4 regions of the Exiguobacterium sp. s145 genome follow, and region 3 is predicted to be linked to each of the others. Evidence: riboswitches for the same ligand, from Rfam matches in the RefSeq annotation. Region 3 holds a riboswitch; each other region holds the start of a gene.

Region 1 (4,759 bases), on a different contig from region 3:
ATATCAAAGGAGCCCTTGAGGGGGACGAGACGGCAGGATACGTCAATGCAGGTCTGATTTCCGGTTTGATTGACGATGTTCCGACCGTCGCGGAGCTGTTTAACCGGATGATGGATGATGCGTTCGGACGGATCGAACGCATGTACCGGACACTCCAGTAGCGTACAAGAAAAAGAAGCCGACCGATCTGGTCTGCTTCTTTTTCTTGTGGTTCAGGACATTTGTCCTTTCAAATGAGTGTAAAATACGTTCTACTCATAATTAGAGAAAAAGGAGGATGAAGATGCAAGGAATCGTTTTTGCTTTATTCAGCGGATTGTTCATCGCATTGCAAGGGATCTTTAATGCCCGGCTCGGTGACGCGGTAGGGCCATGGATCTCCGTGACGATCGTCCATTTCGTCGGTCTGATCGGCTGTTTATTAATTTACGGATTTGTCCGCGACCGAAAAATCGGCGGTTTCCGCACTTTGCCGCTGATTTACGCAAGCGGCGGATTGCTTGGTGTCCTGGTCGTCGTGACGGAACTAACGTCGATTCAATTGCTCGGGATGACATGGGCAATGTCGCTGTTACTTGTCGCCCAGATTTTGTGTGCCTTTGTGATTGATTTGAACGGCTGGTTTGGAGTCATTAAAAAAAGCAGTAATACCGGGCAGTGGGTCGGTGTCGGCTTGATGTTGACCGGCGTCTTGATTTTTTCATTTGCCTGAATGGAATAGGAGGGATTAGAATGGGACTCGGAATGTTTTGTGCCATCGTCGCAGGAATGATGATCAGTTTACAGACCGTTTTAAATGCACGGATGAGTCATGCCTTCGGTGCTTGGGCGACGACGACATTAGTCTTTTTTGTCGGACTGCTCGGGTCGTTGCTCGCATTGATCTTCTTTCGGGGTGGAACGCTTGCGGGGCTGGCCGAAGTCGAACCGCTTTATCTGTTTGGCGGTTTCGTTGGTGTCGGGGTTGTCTTTTGTGTCATGCGGGGAATTCAGTTGCTCGGACCGTCGATTGCGATTTCCGTCGTCCTGATTTCGCAACTCAGTTTTGCGCTCTGTGTCGACGTCTTTGGCTGGTTCGGTTTACCGAAAGTCGAGTTGTCGTTCGGTCAAATCATCGGTCTGGCCGTCATGCTCAGCGGCATCTTTGTCCTGAAACGGTATCAGGTCGCAGAGGATACAGAAGAAGTGGAAGATGTTAAAGTCATTTCCTGAAGAAAAAAAGATATAAAAAAAGAGATCATTTCTTTCACGCCACTTCTACTGGTAAAGTGCGTGAAAGGGTGATCTCTTTTTGAAGCTGAATCAGACAGTGACTTCTTCTTTCCAGGCGACATCGATAAAGGCATCGCGACCGGATGCTTTCCGGTCTTTTTTGTAGTGCGTCGGATTTTTTTTGTGGAAGTCCTGATGGTATTCTTCCGCCGGATAGAAGGCGTGTGCCGGTTCGATCCGGGTGACGATTGGTTGTTTAAAACGGTTTGTCGCCGCTAAGGCGTCACGCGAAGCAATTGCTGCAAGGCGTTGTTCTTCCGTATGATAAAAAATCGCCGGAGCATACTGTGTCCCGCGGTCCTGGAATTGTCCGCCGGCATCGGTCGGATCCGTTTGCGGCCAGTACAGTTCGAGTAACCGTTCGTATGAGAACAGCGCCGGGTCAAATGTAATTTCGACGACTTCGGAATGTCCGGTCGTTCCGGTTTTGACTTGCTCGTATGTCGGATTGTCGACATGTCCTCCTGTATAGCCGGATACGATACTGTGAATCCCCGGCAGTTCCTCAAATGGTGTCACCATGCACCAGAAACATCCTCCTGCAAATGTTGCTTTTTCCATGTCATCTCTCCCTTTCCCTTGGCTTCTTGAGCCTTAATCCTGTCATGTCTGACAGTGAGAAAACGAAAACGACTCCTTTGCTTGGTTGCAAAAGGAGTCGCCGCTTTTTATCAACCAAAGCTTTCGCTTTGCTGGTCGTAGCACCTTGCTGTACGCAGGTTGCTGGGACGTCATCGATCCAGATCTCTCGGTCCACTCTTGATAAGTGTTATATGAAGTTGATGTAAGTTCGTTATCATTGGGATGATAATACCATTCATAAAAGTGGAAAGTCAATCCTTATGTTTGCAGGGCACGAAGAACGGTCGCTCCTAACGTTTTCGCTCCAATCAGTAGAGCCCGCTCATCGATTTCATATTTCGGATGGTGTTGCGGATAAATCGTCCGCCCATCCGTTTTTGCAGAGCCCGTGAAGAAATAACTGCCCGGTACTTTTTCGAGGTAATAGGCAAAGTCATCCGCTGCCATCATCGGTTTCATCTCGCGAACCTGTGCTTCCGGTAAAAAACCGGCGGCTTCCTGGACGAGCTGTGTTTCATCCGGATGATTCCAAAGCGACGGATAACCGGTCGTGAAATCGATCGAATAATCAGCGCCGACTCCGGTGCAGGTCGTCCGGGCGACGAGGTCCACCTGTTGACGTAACTGGTGCCGGAGTTGTTCATTGAACGTCCGGATTTCTCCGACGATCCGGGCTTCACCGGTGACGATGTTCGGAGCCGTTCCGGCGTGGAACGAACCGATCGCAACGATAGCCGGCTCAAACGGATCAACCCGCCGGCTGACGAGATGCTGGAGATTGCAGACAAGCTGGGCACCGGCGACGAGCGCATCCTGTGTCCGGTGCGGGGCCTGGGCATGACCGCCTTGACCATGAACAACGATTTCAAATTCATCGATCGCACATAACGTATGACCGCTGTGATAGCCGATTGATCCGACCGGAAGATCATTTTCGAGGTGGGTGCCGAAGATGGCATCGACACCGTCGAGACAACCGTCCTCAATCATCTGGATGGCACCGCCGGGGAACACTTCTTCACCGTGTTGATGAATGAAGACGACAGTACCTGCCAGTTCATCCTGTATGGCATGAAAAGCAGCGGCCAGTCCGAGAACAATCGCCGTATGACCGTCGTGTCCGCAGGCATGCATGACACCGGGACGAATCGAACGGAACGATAACTCGGTTTCTTCCTGCAACGGTAACGCATCAAAATCGGCCCGGATGGCGATTGTTTTCCCGGGACGTGTTCCTGTCAGCGTCGCGACAATTCCGCTGCCACCGACGTTCGCCCGGTAAGGAATACCGAGGGCGTCATAAAAAGCGGCGATTTTAGCGGGAGTCCGGACTTCCTGAAACGATAATTCCGGATGGCGGTGAAAGTCGCGGCGTAAACGAATCATCTCTGATTCATACTCAGTTAAGTAGGTGAATAAATTTTCTTGCATCGAAATCATCCTTTTCGGTATGTCTTGAGTAAAAACGGGTACAGATAGAGGTAATCAATCAGAGGAGGAATCAACATATGGGTGAAATCATCGTCAATGCCGTTCTTACAGTCAAAGCAGGATTAGCCGATCAAGTCTTTCCGATTTTAAGCACAGTCTACAAAGCAGCACAAAATGAACCGGGTTGCTTGCGTTATACATTACATCAATCGATTGAAAATGAACATCAGTTCATGCTTTATGAAGTGTACCGGGACGAAGAGGCTCTGGAAGCGCATATCGCATCTGATCATTATAAAGCATACCGGGAACAAATCGAGTTATACCTGGAGGATCGTCAAGTGACGAAGTACGTCGAGATGACATTCTAAATCAAGGAAAGAAGGGCGCATGGATCCGAAAGGGGCCATACGCCTTTTTCGTTGTTACATCGATTTAAAGCCGAGGAAATGTTCCTGCCAACGTGGTTCGTAAATCGAATTGATTTGCAGTTGTGAGCCGCCGGCATGAATGAAATATTCATTATCGAGCATGATACCGATGTGTGACGGTCCATCCGTGTACGTATTTTCGAAGAAGACGATATCCGACCGTTTCCCGCTGCTGATTGTCGTCCGTCGATTCGTAAAGAACGCCCCGTACCAGTAGCCGCTGACGTTCGTCCGGCCACCGTATTTCCCGGCTTCATTCGTCGCGTAATGAATCAGTCCGGAACAATCAAACCCACCGTTGGCTGCTGTTTGCGAACCCCATGTATATGGTGTTCCCAAGTGTTTGGCGGCTGCCTGAATCAACTTTTCACCGCGCGATGTATTTTTCTGTGCAATCCGTGTATCCGTCTTGACCGTGACGGCACTGACCGGCAGATAAACAGGGGACCAGCCGGACTGGATGACATAAAAATTACCGACCCGGTACCGGGGATAAACACGTTTTCCCTGTTCCACCAATCCGGCACTTTTCGGACTGACCGGTGTCGCAAAATAAGACGATGTTGCTTTGACCGTATAGATTTTTTGACGGTTAATCGCTTGTTGGGTGTAACGCATATCCGGTTTTGTTGTTCCGATGTACGGATTGATGACATAACCGGTTGTTCCGTTCGGCAAGCGGACTTGCCAAAAGTCATCGTCGATTGCTTTCAGACCAATCAACTTTGTGCCTTTACTCAAATAACCGGCAGGGCGGCTGTAAGCGACATCGGCTGAGAAGAGCGGCGTCTGATCAAAGTGGACATAAAAGACGGTGCCGACTTTCGGGCGCGCGACCGGTTTGTTTAAGCCAAGTCTGCTCGAGTCGACGAAGCCAAATGTCGTTCCAATTTTGACCCGTGTGTAGTAGCCGCTTGTACCGTAAATCGACAGTTGTGCATTTTTCTTCAGAGTGCCGATTTTTCCTGTCAGACTGGCTTTTGGATGAACGACGACTTTATCATCGAGAACGTAACGGATTCCGGTGACATCATACAAATCCG
Region 2 (4,759 bases), on a different contig from region 3:
AGCCGTCGATTCCTTTCTCGGCCCACCACCGCATCATCGTATACACAGCCTGCCGGACTGCAGGATGTTCCCAGTTCAAGTCCGGTTGCTCCGATGCAAAGGAATGGAAGTAATACTGCTGGCGTGTCTCATCCCACGTCCAAGGGCTCGGCGCAAAATACGACCGCCAATTGTTCGGCGGCGTTCCTTTGACCCCGTCCCGCCAAATGTACCAATCGGCTTTCTCGTTTGTCCGACTGCTGCGGGATTCTTTAAACCACGTATGTTGATCACTCGTATGATTGACGACCAAATCAAGAATCAGTTTCAGTCCCCGTTCATGGGCGGACGCAATCAGTTCTTCCAGATCCGACATCGTTCCCGCCTTCGGCATAATCGAGTAATAATCCGAAATGTCGTATCCGTTATCGACATCCGGTGATGTATAACAGGGATTTAACCAGATGACATCGACACCAAGGGAAGCGATGTAATCGAGTTTTTCAATTACTCCGCGTAAATCGCCCATCCCGTCTCCGTTCGAATCTTTAAAACTGCGCCAATACACTTGATAGACAACGGCTTCTTTCCACCAGGCCCGATTCATCCCATCATCTCCTTTGTGATTCAATCGTATTCTAGTTCAGTGTATCAAAAACACGAAAGCCATCGGTTCTTTTTCCCAAAATTAGGCGAGAATACTCCCACTTCTAAACGAAGTGAAAGTGGGAGATGAATCGCCAGCCTGTCTTTCGGGTATATTCCCTTCAAAGGAGGTGAAAAATGGTGTTGAAGCACAAGGCCTACAAATTCAGAATCTATCCGACAAAAGAGCAGGAAATCCTGATCGCGAAGACGATTGGCTGTTCGCGTTTCGTCTTCAACCACTTCCTGGCGAAGTGGGATGAAACGTACAAGACCACTGGAAAAGGACTGTCCTACGGCTCTTGTTCCAAAGAAATTCCCTTGTTGAAGCAGGAATTCGACTGGTTGAAAGAAGTCGATAGTACATCTGTTCAAACGAGCGTCAAATACCTTGCCGATGCGTTTGACCGCTTCTTCAAGAAGCAGAATGAACGCCCTCGATTCAAGTCGAAGCGAAACCCCGTCCAGTCGTACAAGACCAACATACAGGGCAAGTCTCAACTTCCTGAAGTCTCGATTGTGTGCAAAAAGCTCAAACTTCCTAAGCTGAAATGGGTACGTTTCGCCTATTCGAAACAGATCACAGGCCGTATCTTAAATGCCACGATTAGACGCCACGCTTCAGGTAAGTATTTCGTTTCCCTGCTCGTCGAGCAGAAAATCCACGAAATGCCGAAAACCAGTTCGTCCATCGGCGTCGATGTCGGACTCAAAAACTTCGCCACCCTGTCGGACGGAACGATGTACAAGAACGATCGTTACTTCCAAACACTTGAGAAGAAACTGGTACGCGAACAGCGTAAGCTCTCCAGTCGTCAACGCGTCGCTCTGAATAAAAAAGTCAAGCTTTCCGAGGCGAGGAACTATCAGAAGCAGAAGCGAAAGGTTGCCCGTATCCACGAGAAGATTGCCAACAAGCGCACTGACTTCCTGCACAAGGTATCGACTGAGATCGTCAAAAACCACGACGTCATCGGCATCGAGACCTTGCAGGTGAAGAACATGCAGAAGAATCGCAAGTTAAGCAAAGCCATCTCAGACGTCAGTTGGTCGGAGTTCTTCCGCATGCTCAAATACAAGGCGGACTGGTATGGGAAAACCGTCGTGAAGGTCGGAAAGACCTTCGCATCAAGTCAACTCTGCTCGAGTTGCGGTCATCAACACAAGGACGTGAAACATCTAGGCTTGCGAGAATGGAAATGTCCGAATTGTGGGATCCACCATAATCGTGATGTGAACGCAGGATTGAATCTCAAACGAGAAGCTGAACGTATCTTAGCTTCTTCAACCGTCGGGACGACGGGGTTAGCCTGATCAATTTTCGACCGTTAGGTCGGATAACTCAGGAATCCTCCACCTCTAAGCGAAGCGAAGGTGGAGGTAGTTCAACAATTATCAGCAATTATTAAAAAACTCTTTTCTTTTTTCTGAAAATTCGTTATCCTTGACGACAATACCCAACAAGGAGGAAGACAGATGAAACATTTCGCCCCATCTATTGCGATTGATCGGTTACCCGCTCCGGTCTTTGCCGAGCTCGCCCAGCGGATCGGTGCCGTCAAGGCTGCCGGTCATGACGTCATCACGCTTGGTCAGGGAACACCGGATCAGACGACACCCGTACATATTCTGGATGCCTTGAAAGAAGCGATCAATGACGCTTCAAACCTCCAGTACCCGCCGTTTCGCGGACACGATTTCCTCAAACAGGCTGTCGCGGATTTTTATCAGTCAGAGTTTGGCGTAAACATCGATCCGGCCTCTGAAGTCGCCATTTTGCTCGGCAGCAAAGCCGGTATCGTCGCTTTACCGCAAACGATCGTCAATCCCGGTGAAGGTGTCATTGTTCCTGATCCCGGATACCCGGATTACTTATCCGGCGCCGCCCTTGCCGGAGCTTACCCGATCACATTGCCGCTCCTTGCGGAAAATGCCTTTTTACCTGACTACACGTTACTTGATACGACAGATGTCGAACGGGCCCGGATGTTGTTCCTCAACTACCCGAGCAATCCGACCGGGGCGACGGCAACAGCGGAAGCCTTCGAGCAAACGGTTTCCTTCGCTGATGCGAACGACATTTGCGTCGTCCACGACCTCGCCTACGGCGGAATCAGCTTCGACGGTCCGACCCGCAGTTTCCTCCAGACGGAAGGCGCAAAAGACGTCGGAATCGAACTGTTTTCATTATCGAAACGTTTTAACATGTCCGGTTTCCGAATCGCCTTCGCCATCGGGAATCCGTCCGTCATCGCAAGTATCGAGACGTACCAGGAACACTTATACGTCAGTGCTTTCACACCGATTCAACAGGCAGCAACCGTCGCTCTTTCAAGCGATCAGACGTGTGTCCGCGAACTGAGCGCTCTGTATGAAGCCCGGCGTGATGCCTTGTTCGGAAAGTTACAGGAAATCGGTTGGGACGGACCGATCCCGGGCGGTTCGTTCTTCGTCTGGTTGCCGGTCCCGTCCGGCTACACGTCCCAAAGCTTTACCGATCACCTGCTCGACGAAGCGCATGTCGCCGTCACACCGGGACATTTCTTCGGCGAATACGGGGAAGGTTACGTCCGGATCAGTCTGATTGCCGACGCCGAACGATTGGTCGAAGCGGCAGAACGGATTGGTCAATTGAATCTGTTTCGTCAGACCGTTGCGGAATAATTCTGAAAAAACGTTTGACAAATGGGAATGATTTCCGTTACAGTAAGTCCCAACAGCATATCTACTTATCGAGAGCGACCGAGGGATTAGGCCCAACGACGTCCGGCAACCACCTTTAAGGAACGGTGCCACATCCTACAGAATGTTTCATTCTGAGAGATAAGTTACGAAATCTTACACTTCGTCGCTTTTTTCTGGTTGCTCTTAACTGGAAAAAAGCGATTTTTTTGTATAGGGAGGAAACGACAGATGATTGAATTTAAAGGGATCACCAAACGGTTCGTTCGTGACCGGACACCAATCTTTGCATTACGCGACGTCAATTTAACGATTCAACAAGGTGAAATCTTTGGCATCATCGGTGAATCCGGTGCCGGAAAAAGCACCCTGCTCCGTCTGATCAATGGACTGGAGACACCGACACAAGGAACGGTTAAAGTATCGGGTATCAATCTGTCGGATCTCTCAAAAGGCAGCTTACGCGAACTGCGATTGAACATCGGGATGATTTTTCAACACTTTCAACTGATTCAATCCCGGAATGTCGCCGACAATATCGCCTTCGCTTTAAAGGCTGCCGGCGTCAAACGGACTGACTTCCCACAACGGATTAAAGAGCTCGTCTCCCTAGTAGGGCTTGAAGGCTTCGAGACGAATTTCCCGAGTCAGCTCAGCGGCGGTCAAAAGCAACGGGTCGGGATTGCCCGTGCCCTTGCGAATAATCCGAGCGTCCTGTTATGTGACGAAGCCACGTCCGCTCTTGATCCGGTCACGACGCTGCAAATTCTCGAACTGCTGAAAGACTTGAATGAACGGCTTGGCCTGACGATCATTCTCATTACCCATGAAATCGATGTCGTCAAACAGATTTGTCACCGGGTTGCCGTCATGGCGCAAGGTGAAGTCGTTGAAGTCGCCCGTACATACGACCTGTTCAGTCAGCCGGCACATGATGTCACGAAACATTATGTCGATACGGCACTCCAGATCGAGTTACCGGAACGGATCTTGCGAACGACACCGGGAAAAATTATCCGCCTGCAATTCACAGGTGAAAAGACCGGTGAAAGTACGTTATCGGAAGCAATTAAACAGTTTGATATTTCCGTCAGCATCCTCCACGGTAAGGTCGACTATATCCAGAACGTCGCTTTCGGAGTGCTGATTGTCAGTTTGACCGGTCCGACCCTTCACGTGAACCGTTCCTTGACGTGGCTCGAAGAACAACTTCACACGCTTGAGGTGATCCAGGATGTGGCTTGAACGCATTGAAATCATGTTACCGGAGCTTGCGAAAGCGTTAGGTGAGACCGCCTTAATGGTCGGAATTTCACTGGGCTTTGCTCTCATCGTCGGCATTCCACTCGGGATTTTGTTGTTCATCACGGACCGCGGATTGTTTTTCCAGAACGTCTTCGTTCGCAGCATCTTGGACTTTTTCGTTAATATCGTCCGTTCGTTACCGTTCATC
Region 3 (4,759 bases):
AACCGCGAGCGGAATCCCCTGTTCTTTCGCAAGATAAAACGGAGCGAGCGCCGTTCCGTAAGCTGCTGTCGCAATTGATCCGGCATTACAAATCGTCAGTACCCGATCACCGGACTCGAACAATTCCAGTGCATGAACCCCGATTTGACGGGATGTCTTGGCATCCGTCGTATAAAGTTCCAATGCCTTTTGTTCGAGACGTATCGGCAGTTCTTTTAGCGTCGTAGCTGAAACGATCAGCTGATTCAGCTCATCAAGGACATTTCGTAGATTGACCGCCGTCGGACGGGTCGCAAGTAATTGTGCCGACACCGTCAACAGCCCCTGTTTTGCTTCAGTCAGCGTCCCTGTCGTCCGAAACGCTTCCTGAACGAGGACGAATCCGCCGAACAGACTGATGGCCGGTGCGCCGCGGACCCGTAATTGTTTGATGGCGTCAATCGCCTGCGCCAAGTCATGAATGATTTCATAATGTTCTTCTTCCGGAAGACGGGTCTGATCCAAAATCGTCACCGTCCGGTTTTCATAGATGATGCTCTGAACGAATCGGCTCATCGGCTGAGTTCCTCCGTCAAATCGAAGTTTCGTAAATCAGTGAACGTCTTGCATTCGGTCCGGCGTTTGATCAGTGCCACTCCAAGACGTAACGCATGCCGTTTCCGCTCGAGTCGCTCTGTTTCATCAGTGATGCTCTCAAGGTCGGCGACCGGTGCGAGTCCGATCGTCCGTCGGATCAATTCACAACCGGCAAAGCCAAGTGCGTCCTGTAAAATCGTGCTGAGGACATCGTCAACAAGCCCGTCCGCTGAACGGAACGGTTCGGCGGCTTCCCGTTCCCATAACGCTTTGAACGTCGAAGCAAAGGTCAGCCAAAACGTGTCGATATCCTTGACCCGTGCTTCCCGCAACTCGGCATAGTTCGGATACGCGGCAAAGCAGAGATGCGCGATGAATTGTCCGACATCAAAACCGAACGGTCCGTAAAAGGCGAACTCGGGATCGATGACTTTTGTTTCATCGGCTGAAGCAAAAATACTTCCGGTATGTAAGTCCCCGTGCAATAACGCATCGCCCTTCGTGATGAACAATGCTTCAAGCTTCGCGACTTCCCGTTTCAGCTCCGCGTCGTTCCAAATCCGGGCGACCTCCGCTTCGAGTCCTGCTTCAATCGCATTCGTTTCCGCGTCATAAAACGGATCCGTAAAGATTAATTTTTCCGTGATATCACAGAGATCCGGATTATAGTAGTTACGCGCCACTTGTTTTTTTGCGACCGGTCCAAGTGCAAAATCCGATGTATAAAACAGCGTCCGCGCCAAATACGAACCGATGTGTTCCGCGAGCAACGGATACTCCTCCCCTTCAAGCAGTCCGCCCCGGACGATTGTCAGGTGCGACAAATCTTCCATCACTGTGAATGCTTCTTCTTTGCTCGCATGGTAGACATGCGGGACGAACGGAACGGCGACTTTCGCGAATTCTTTTAGGGCCGATTGTTCAATCCAGGCCCGTTCGAGCGACAGCGGCCAGCTTTCGCCGACGACTTTCGCATATGGTAACGCCTGCTTTAAAATCAGTCGTTTTTCTCCTGCCTGAATCCGGAAAACGAGATTTAAATTCCCGTCGCCGATTTCTTCTGCCGTCACCGGTTCATTGCCGATCAAACCAATTGTCCGGACCCGTTCAATCGCGTCCTGTACTGTAAATGCTTGATACCCCATTCTGTTTTCCTCCTTGGTGATCACACGAAAAAACGCCTCTTTTCGTCAAAGAAAAGAGGCGCGGCAGAATATTCCGTCCTCTTATCTCTCAGACGAATGTCTGTTGGATGTAGCACCGTGCCGGATGGTCGGTTGCTGCGGCGTCTTCGGGCCAATTCCCTCTGCCAACTCACGATAAGAGTCATATGTAGTTGTCGTGTGATTGATGTTGATTTGAATACTACGTGCGTTGCTAGCCGTCTGTCAATTCCATTTTTTAGTGAAGTGGCTTCAAAAACGGAACCGTCTATAGAAGAAGTATTTTCAAAAAAATAAATTTTCAAAATATAGTTTGACAAGTGACGAATCTCATGTAAAAATTGCAATTAGATTTCACAATTTCATCCAATTCTTATCAAGAGCAGACGGAGGGACGAGCCCTACGATGTCGCAGCAACCGACCACTTGGCACGGTGCTAATTCTTGCAGCTATTACGCTGACAGATAAGAGTCCACGCGCAATTTTTCATGGTCTCTTGTCATTGACGAGGGACCATTTTTGTATTCTTCAACAAGGGAGAGACAGTCGATATGACGTATATTACCGCAACCTACCAACTCGGAACGACGGATCAGTTACCAAAACGGGCAGAACAAATCGCGCTCGGTTTGACCGTTGGTTCGTGGACCGATTTAAATCATTTGGAACAACAGCAGCTTGAATCGTTCAAAGGACAAGTTGTTCATACGGAAGAACACGACGGAAAAGGCTACATCACGATCCGTTATCCGGAACACAACGTCTCCCGTGACTTTTCAGCAATCTTAACGACAGTCTTCGGCAAACTGTCGCTCGACGGACAAATCAAATTAACAGATTTACAGCTTCCGGCTTCATTCACCACTGACTTCCCCGGCGCCAAATTCGGCATCGAGGGCGTCCGTCAATTGATTCAAGTCCACGACCGTCCTCTGTTGATGAGCATCTTTAAAGGCGTCATCGGTCGGGACCTCACCTTTTTGCGGGAACAACTCGAAGCGCAGCTCGCGGGCGGCATCGATCTCGTCAAAGATGATGAGATTCTATACGACAATCCGTTGACACCGGCACTTGACCGGGCACGGATCGGACGTGAAGTCCTGAATGCCCATTATGAAAAAACCGGCAAACGGGCGCTTTACGCGATTACGTTGAGTGGTCCCGTCTTCGGCTTAAAGGATCAGGCGAAACGTTTGATCGAAGCCGGTGCGACCGCTTTCCTGCTCAATACGTTTACATATGGACTCGATGTCCTGCGCGAATTGGCGGCTGATCCGGACATTTCCGTTCCGATCTTTAATCATCCGGCCTTAAGCGGAGCCTTAATCGCAAGCCCCGAATACGGCATTGCAGCCCCTGTTTTACTAGGGACTTTACCGCGGCTGGCCGGTGCCGATTTGACGTTGTTCCCGTCGCCTTACGGAAACGTCGCCCTCGCCAAAGACTTGGCGCGCGGAATTGCCGTCGAAGCGACACGGATCGGAGAAACGAAGACGATTCTTCCGGTTCCCTCGGCAGGCATTCATCCCGGTCTCGTCGCTCAGCTCGTTCATGATTTCGGGACTGATTCCGTCATCAATGCCGGTGGCGGCGTTCACGGTCATCCGCAGGGCGCGGCGGCCGGTGTGCTCGCTTTCCGTCAGGCCCTCGACGCAGCACTTGCCGGTGAATCTTTGACGAGTGCCGCAACGCGGCAGGAAGAGCTTCGGGTCGCCCTCGACGCCTGGGGGATTACGAAATGACGATCCGGATTTTATGTGACTTTGACGGGACCGTGACTGAACACGACAATATCATTGCGTTGATGACAGAATTCGCTCCCCCGGAAGCGTTTGAACCGTTGAAAAAAGGTGTCCTCGATCAATCATTGTCCATCCAGTCCGGTGTCGGACAGATGTTCCGGTTGCTCCCCTCGGATCGCAAACAGGACTATATTGATTTTTTGGAACAGCGGGCTGTCATCCGTCCCGGCTTTAAGACCTTACTCGCCTTTGCCAAATCGAACGGGATTGACTTTGCGATCGTCAGCGGCGGAATCGACTTTTTTGTCCAACCGATTCTTCAAGAGTTACTGACAGATGAAGCGATTTACTGCAACGGCAGTGACTTCAGAGGGGAGACGATTCGTATTGAGTGGCCGCACACTTGCGATGCAGCATGCAACAATCAATGCGGGTGTTGTAAAACGTCGATTGCCCGGAAGCTCAAGCAGGATGGCGATATCATCGTCGCGATCGGTGACTCCGTGACGGATTTTGAACTAGCGAAACAAGCGGATCATGTCTATGCCCGCGATTATCTGATTACGCTGTGCGAACAGCACGGTATTCCGTACACGCCGTTTGAAACATTTTACGACATTGTGGATCATCTGCAGACAACGGAGGTGTACGCATGACATTTTTGACACGATACGAAGAACTCCGCGCCATCAAACAAGAGTTCGCAGCGCGGGACTGGTTTCCCGGTACAAGCGGTAACCTCGCTATTCGGACAAACAGCAGTCCGACGGAATTTCTTGTGACGGCAAGCGGGAAAGATAAACGGCAAGACACGCCGGACGATTTTGTCCATGTCGACGCGACCGGTCAATTGATCGGCGACGAGCAAAACGGACGTCCTTCCGCCGAGACGTTGCTGCATGTCGAAGTGTTTAACCGGACGACAGCCGGCTGCTCGCTTCATGTCCATACCGTCGACAACAACGTTATTTCGGAACTGTACGGAGACCGCGGGGAAATCCGGTTCCGCGGTCAGGAAATCATCAAAGCACTCGGCCGTTGGGAAGAAGATGCGGAAGTCATCGTGCCGATCATCACGAATCATGCCGACATCCCGACTCTTGCCGCTGACTTTGCCAAACACATCCGGACCGAAAGCGGCGCCGTTTTGATTCGCAATCACGGGATCACCGTCTGGGCACCGACTGCTTTTGAAGCCAAAAAACAGTTGGAAGCCTTTGAATTTTTGTTCAGCTACACTTTAAAACTGCAAACGTGCCGACAGGCGATTTATTAAA
Region 4 (4,759 bases), on a different contig from region 3:
TTTCCTTGAAGTCATTGATTTCGAGGAATTTTCCTTGCATGAGTGGGCTCCACGCCTCGACTTGAATGCTGTGGTCCTGTAAATATTCATGCAACTCATGTTGCGGAAGTTGCGGATGAAGTTCAACCTGATTGATCATCGGTGTCATTAATCCTTCTTCAGCAAGTGTATCGAGATGATGTTCTTTGAAGTTCGAAACACCGATTGCCTTAATTTTGCCGGCTTCGTAAAGTTCGACCATGGCTTTCCATGCTTCGATATACCCTTCAACCGGCCAGTGGATCAGATAAAGATCAAGGTAGTCGGTTTCGAGGCGTTCAAGTGACTCAGCGAAAGCTTCTTTAGTGCGTCCGGCACGAATGTCATCGTTCCATACTTTAGACGTTAAGAAGAGATCTTCACGGTTCACGCCGCTTTCTTTAATTCCTTTGGCGACACCACGTTCGTTTTTGTAAACGGCAGCCGTATCAATATGACGGTAACCGACACGAAGGGCTTCTGCGACGGCAGCCGGTGCTTCCGTCTCTTCATCGACTTGCCAGACACCAAATCCGATTTGTGGAATCGTGACACCATTTGAAAGTTTTGCGTATTGCATGTGTATACTCCTCCTTCAATGAAACGAGAATATGGAATTGCTCGTTTAGTTTAGCATGAACAAGCAAGAACGTCTGTTTCAACGCTCAAGGGAGGAAAAAGACGGTTAGAAAGCGAAATGAGGAGGGTAAAACTATAAAGGAAACGAGGTGTATTTTATGAAACGATCTGTTAAAAACGTACCAAAAGGTGTGTGGGCCGGCCTTGCAGCCTTATTAGGGACACAAGCGGCATGCTTGTTCCTCGGTGCCCGGAAGACAGGGCGGAATCCATGGGTCTGGGGAGGCGCAGGACTGATTCAGTTCCCGCTTCCAGCGATTGCTTACTTCATTCTCAACCGCCAAGACCGGAAAAAATAAGACAAACACAAGACCCGTCGCTGTTGCGACGGGTCTGTTTGTTATGAAACATTTTTTTGACGTGCGTCCGATGTTTTCCGACGCGGGAAGCCGAAAAGAATCGCAAGAGATCCACAAACGAACAGCAGGAACGGATAAAACAGATAAGGAATCAGTTCCGGAGAGGCCGTTTTCGTCAATTCCGCGGCAATCAGCAACTGGGCGCCGTAGGGAATGATACCTTGGATGCCGCAAGAGAAGATATCAAGAATACTGGCTGACTTTTTTCGGTCGATGTCATACGTATCGGCGATTTCTGCTGCCAGTGGACCGGCGACAAGAATCGAAATCGTATTGTTCGCTGTTGCGAGGTTCGTCGCACTGACGAGTGCTGCCATGCTGAATTCCGCGCCGCGACGTTGAGAGATTTTTTGCGTCAGCGTTTCTTTCAGGTAAGCAATCCCACCGTTAAAGGTGATCAGACTGACGAGACCACCCATCAGTAATGTCAAAATCGAGATTTCCGCCATTCCCATCAGGCCGTCAGACATGGATAGGACAAAACCGCTTAAGCCGAAGCTGCCGTCAATCATCCCGATGATACCTGTTAAAACGGTTCCACCAATCAAAACAAGAATGACGTTGACGCCAAACAAGGCGAGGATGATGACGGACAGATACGGAATCAGTTTATAAAACTCAAACGCCTTCGCTTCGACGACATTTCCTGTGCTTGAGACAAATGCCAGGATGATGATAGTCAGAATAGCTGCCGGCAAAACAATCAGGAAATTGGTTCGGAATTTATCACGCATGTTGGTTTTTTGTGTCCGGACGGCTGCAATCGTCGTATCGGAAATGAACGATAAGTTGTCGCCGAACATTGCGCCACCAACGACAGCGGCGGCCGCAATCGCAACATTGACACCGGTTGCTTCATGGATTCCAAGGGCAATCGGAGCGAGTGCCGCAATCGTACCGGTGGAAGTCCCCATCGCCATCGAGATGAAGGCGGCGATGATGAACAGTCCGCTCATCAGGAGGGACGGAGGTAAAAATGTTAATGACGCATTGACGGTTGCTTCGATCGCGCCGATTGCATCGGCCGTTCCGGAAAAGGCACCGGCAAGCAAGAAGATAAAGACCATAATCATGATGTCCGGATTTCCTGCACCTGCTGCAATCCGTTCCACGGTCTGATTAATACCGCCTTTTGTTGTGACCGCCGCAAAAATCAAGGCAATCAAAGCCGCAATCAGAATCGGAAACTTGTAAAAGTCATCGTAAAAAATACCGGCACCGATAAAAAGAACTAAAAAGACAAGTAACGGTAGAAGTGCCCATTTATTCGGTGTAATCGTTTCGTTCATCAAACCACTCCTTTTCTACAAGTACAAAAAAAGACTCCTTCGCAAGAAAGAAGGAGGTCTTTACTGAAAAAGACGCTCTTCTTATCTCTCAAGCCGCAGCTTGCTGGATTTGGCACAGTACGATTTAATCGTCCGCTGCCGAAACATCATCGGGCCAGTCCCTCCGTCTCTCGCGATAAAAAGAAGTCATTTAATTGTCTGAAATACGTTTTCTACCGTAACGCATCTTTTACTGCATGTCAACACTACTTCACTGAAGTGCTTGTTTGAGAGTCGCGACATTTTCATTCATCAACTCAAAATACGATGCCTTCTGCTGTGCTTTCGTGACGGACTCGAGGTTGTGGATCGTAATGGCCTCCGCTCCGATTTCCTGTTGAATGACACGGGCAACTTTCGGTGAAACCGTCTCTTCGAAAGCGATATACTTCAAGTCGTGAAGTTGGGCTTCCTTGACGATCGCCGCCAGTTGTTTTTGCGAAGGCTCGTCCGACGGAGAGATACCGGCAATCGGCAATTGCGAGAATCCGTAGCGTTCTGCTAAATATCCGTAAGCGGCATGGGTGACGAGCAATTCTTTTTTGGATCCTTCATCAACAGCCTGTTGCAAGTTTTGATCAAGCTTATTGGCCTTGCTATTAAAAGCGGTGAGATTTTTCTCAAACGTTGCTTTTTTAGCAGGTACTTCTTTAGCGAGTGCCGTCGTAATTGATTGAGCCATCACTTTGGCATTGTTCGGATCGAGCCAGACATGCGGATCAAATTTGCCGTGATCATGTTCTTCTGCCGCATGTTCGTCGGTGTGTCCTTCATGTTCATGAAGCGTGGCGTTTGCTTCGAGTAAGTCGATTCCTTTACTCGTCTCGACGAAACGAACATCGTTGCCTTTAAGACTGGCTTTGATTTTTTTGGAGTACGGTTCAAGCGTCGTACCGGTTAAGAGGAACAGATCGCCTTGTGCGATTTCTGTCAGTTGTTTAGACGTCGGCTCGTACGAGTGCGGATCGGCACCGGGTGGAACAATCATCTTGACGTCGATATCGGTTCCGCCAATTTCCTTGGCGATTGCCGCGGTAGCGAATGTCGATGTATACACACGGAGATTTTGGTCGGCCGCATCCTGAGTGGATTCGGAAGAACCGCAGGCAGCAAGAAAAGCAGCTCCTGCAAAGGCGACCGTGAAAGCTGAAAGTAATTTTTTCATATGAATAAACCCTCCAAAAAAATATTAAAACGTAATTATTCCGATTTGAACCTTTTCACTATAACGAATCCGAAACCAAGCGTCAAGTACCAGTCAGGGAAGACGTTCGACTTCTAAATAAATCGGGTAAAAGACTAATAAGATTAGAAATCGAGAGGAAATTTCGGAGGTGATGAGGTGAAACGGGAAACCGCTTGGCTGATGGGAGGGGCAGCGATTTTAACGACGGCTGCGGCCGGAGCAAGCATTTGGAACAACTACGGTGCGTTATTACGATGGACAGAACCGGCTCTTCCGCTGTCAGAAGTCCAACTCGCGCCGCGGACGGTTGTGTATAAAACCGTTCACACCCAAGAATTGAAGCTGGATTTATACTATCCTCCAGGGGACGGTCCTTTCCCGGTCGCGATTTATGCGCATGGGGGAGCCTTCGTCAGGGGAAACCGGGATGATGTCTTTTGTTTTACACCAATCATGGAACGTTTCCTCGAGCTCGGTATCGCCGTTTGCAGCATCGATTACCGCTTATTCGAAGACGGCAGCTATTTTCCGGATAATCTGGAGGACGTAGGGGACGCACTCTGTTTCTTGAATCAAGAGGCGAATGATTTACAAATCATGCGCGGACGGATGGTGCTGTGGGGAGATTCAGCCGGAGCCGCCTTGATGCTGACGACGGCACTCGCTCCGACGGAATTTGTCGGCGAACAAAAAATGGAACGCCTGCCGTTGATCAGCGGTGTCATTGCCTTGTATCCTCCAACGAATTTCCTGCTGTTCAAGTTCATTCAAACCTGGATTGCCCATATCAAGTTTTACGGGGGTGGCAGGGAAGAGTGGCGGGAACTTATGACACGGGTCTCGCCGGTGACGCACTTACGGGCGGACTCGCCGCCGATCATGCTGCTGCACGGGAAAAAAGATCCGATTGTCCCGTTTACGCAAGCATTGCATTTCGTGGAAAAAGGAGCGGATGTCGGAGCGGATGTCCGACTGTTTTCCTTCCCGAACGGCACACATTCACTGGCGAGTTTTGCCCAAACGGAAAACCCGCTCAAAATCGAGCGGTTGCTGGAACGGATTGAAGCGTTCAGCTGTCAAGTCCTGGCGTTGCCGCCCAGGGAGACCCTTCATTAAAAAAGAAAACATGATACAATCAGTCATATTTCTTTTGAAGGAGACAGTGAAATGACAGAAATTTGTTTAGTGCGTCATGGTCAGACGGATTGGAATTTAAACGAACGGATTCA

What was found. Region 3 has a riboswitch for S-adenosylmethionine ahead of mtnK (S-methyl-5-thioribose kinase). Riboswitches for the same ligand answer to the same signal wherever they lie in the genome.
Region 1: another riboswitch for S-adenosylmethionine. It lies ahead of msrA (peptide-methionine (S)-S-oxide reductase MsrA); the one in region 3 lies ahead of mtnK (S-methyl-5-thioribose kinase).
Region 2: another riboswitch for S-adenosylmethionine. It lies ahead of KNQ07_RS14340 (methionine ABC transporter ATP-binding protein); the one in region 3 lies ahead of mtnK (S-methyl-5-thioribose kinase).
Region 4: another riboswitch for S-adenosylmethionine. It lies ahead of KNQ07_RS10395 (Na+/H+ antiporter NhaC family protein); the one in region 3 lies ahead of mtnK (S-methyl-5-thioribose kinase).

Annotation. Positions count from the first base shown of each region.
Region 1 is NZ_JACSMV010000010.1:10,479-15,237, reverse strand. It holds gene KNQ07_RS09280 (NAD(P)H-dependent flavin oxidoreductase) at 1-161, shown strand, start outside; gene KNQ07_RS09275 (DMT family transporter) at 284-712, shown strand; gene KNQ07_RS09270 (DMT family transporter) at 733-1,212, shown strand; gene msrA (peptide-methionine (S)-S-oxide reductase MsrA) at 1,303-1,833, opposite strand; SAM riboswitch class I at 1,938-2,041, opposite strand; gene KNQ07_RS09260 (M20 metallopeptidase family protein) at 2,113-3,285, opposite strand; gene KNQ07_RS09255 (putative quinol monooxygenase) at 3,363-3,656, shown strand; gene KNQ07_RS09250 (SH3 domain-containing C40 family peptidase) at 3,711-4,759, opposite strand, start outside.
Region 2 is NZ_JACSMV010000025.1:3,383-8,141, reverse strand. It holds gene KNQ07_RS14355 (alpha-glucosidase) at 1-586, opposite strand, end outside; gene tnpB (IS200/IS605 family element RNA-guided endonuclease TnpB) at 763-1,938, shown strand; gene KNQ07_RS14345 (aminotransferase class I/II-fold pyridoxal phosphate-dependent enzyme) at 2,101-3,288, shown strand; SAM riboswitch class I at 3,351-3,454, shown strand; gene KNQ07_RS14340 (methionine ABC transporter ATP-binding protein) at 3,538-4,551, shown strand; gene KNQ07_RS14335 (methionine ABC transporter permease) at 4,541-4,759, shown strand, end outside.
Region 3 is NZ_JACSMV010000030.1:7,353-12,111, reverse strand. It holds gene mtnA (S-methyl-5-thioribose-1-phosphate isomerase) at 1-555, opposite strand, end outside; gene mtnK (S-methyl-5-thioribose kinase) at 552-1,721, opposite strand; SAM riboswitch class I at 1,800-1,902, opposite strand; SAM riboswitch class I at 2,110-2,211, shown strand; gene KNQ07_RS15430 (2,3-diketo-5-methylthiopentyl-1-phosphate enolase) at 2,292-3,482, shown strand; gene KNQ07_RS15425 (2-hydroxy-3-keto-5-methylthiopentenyl-1-phosphate phosphatase) at 3,479-4,138, shown strand; gene KNQ07_RS15420 (methylthioribulose 1-phosphate dehydratase) at 4,135-4,758, shown strand.
Region 4 is NZ_JACSMV010000012.1:67,636-72,394, forward strand. It holds gene KNQ07_RS10385 (aldo/keto reductase) at 1-598, opposite strand, end outside; gene KNQ07_RS10390 (hypothetical protein) at 756-956, shown strand; gene KNQ07_RS10395 (Na+/H+ antiporter NhaC family protein) at 998-2,305, opposite strand; SAM riboswitch class I at 2,384-2,487, opposite strand; gene KNQ07_RS10400 (metal ABC transporter solute-binding protein, Zn/Mn family) at 2,556-3,509, opposite strand; gene KNQ07_RS10405 (alpha/beta hydrolase) at 3,687-4,646, shown strand; gene KNQ07_RS10410 (histidine phosphatase family protein) at 4,698-4,759, shown strand, end outside.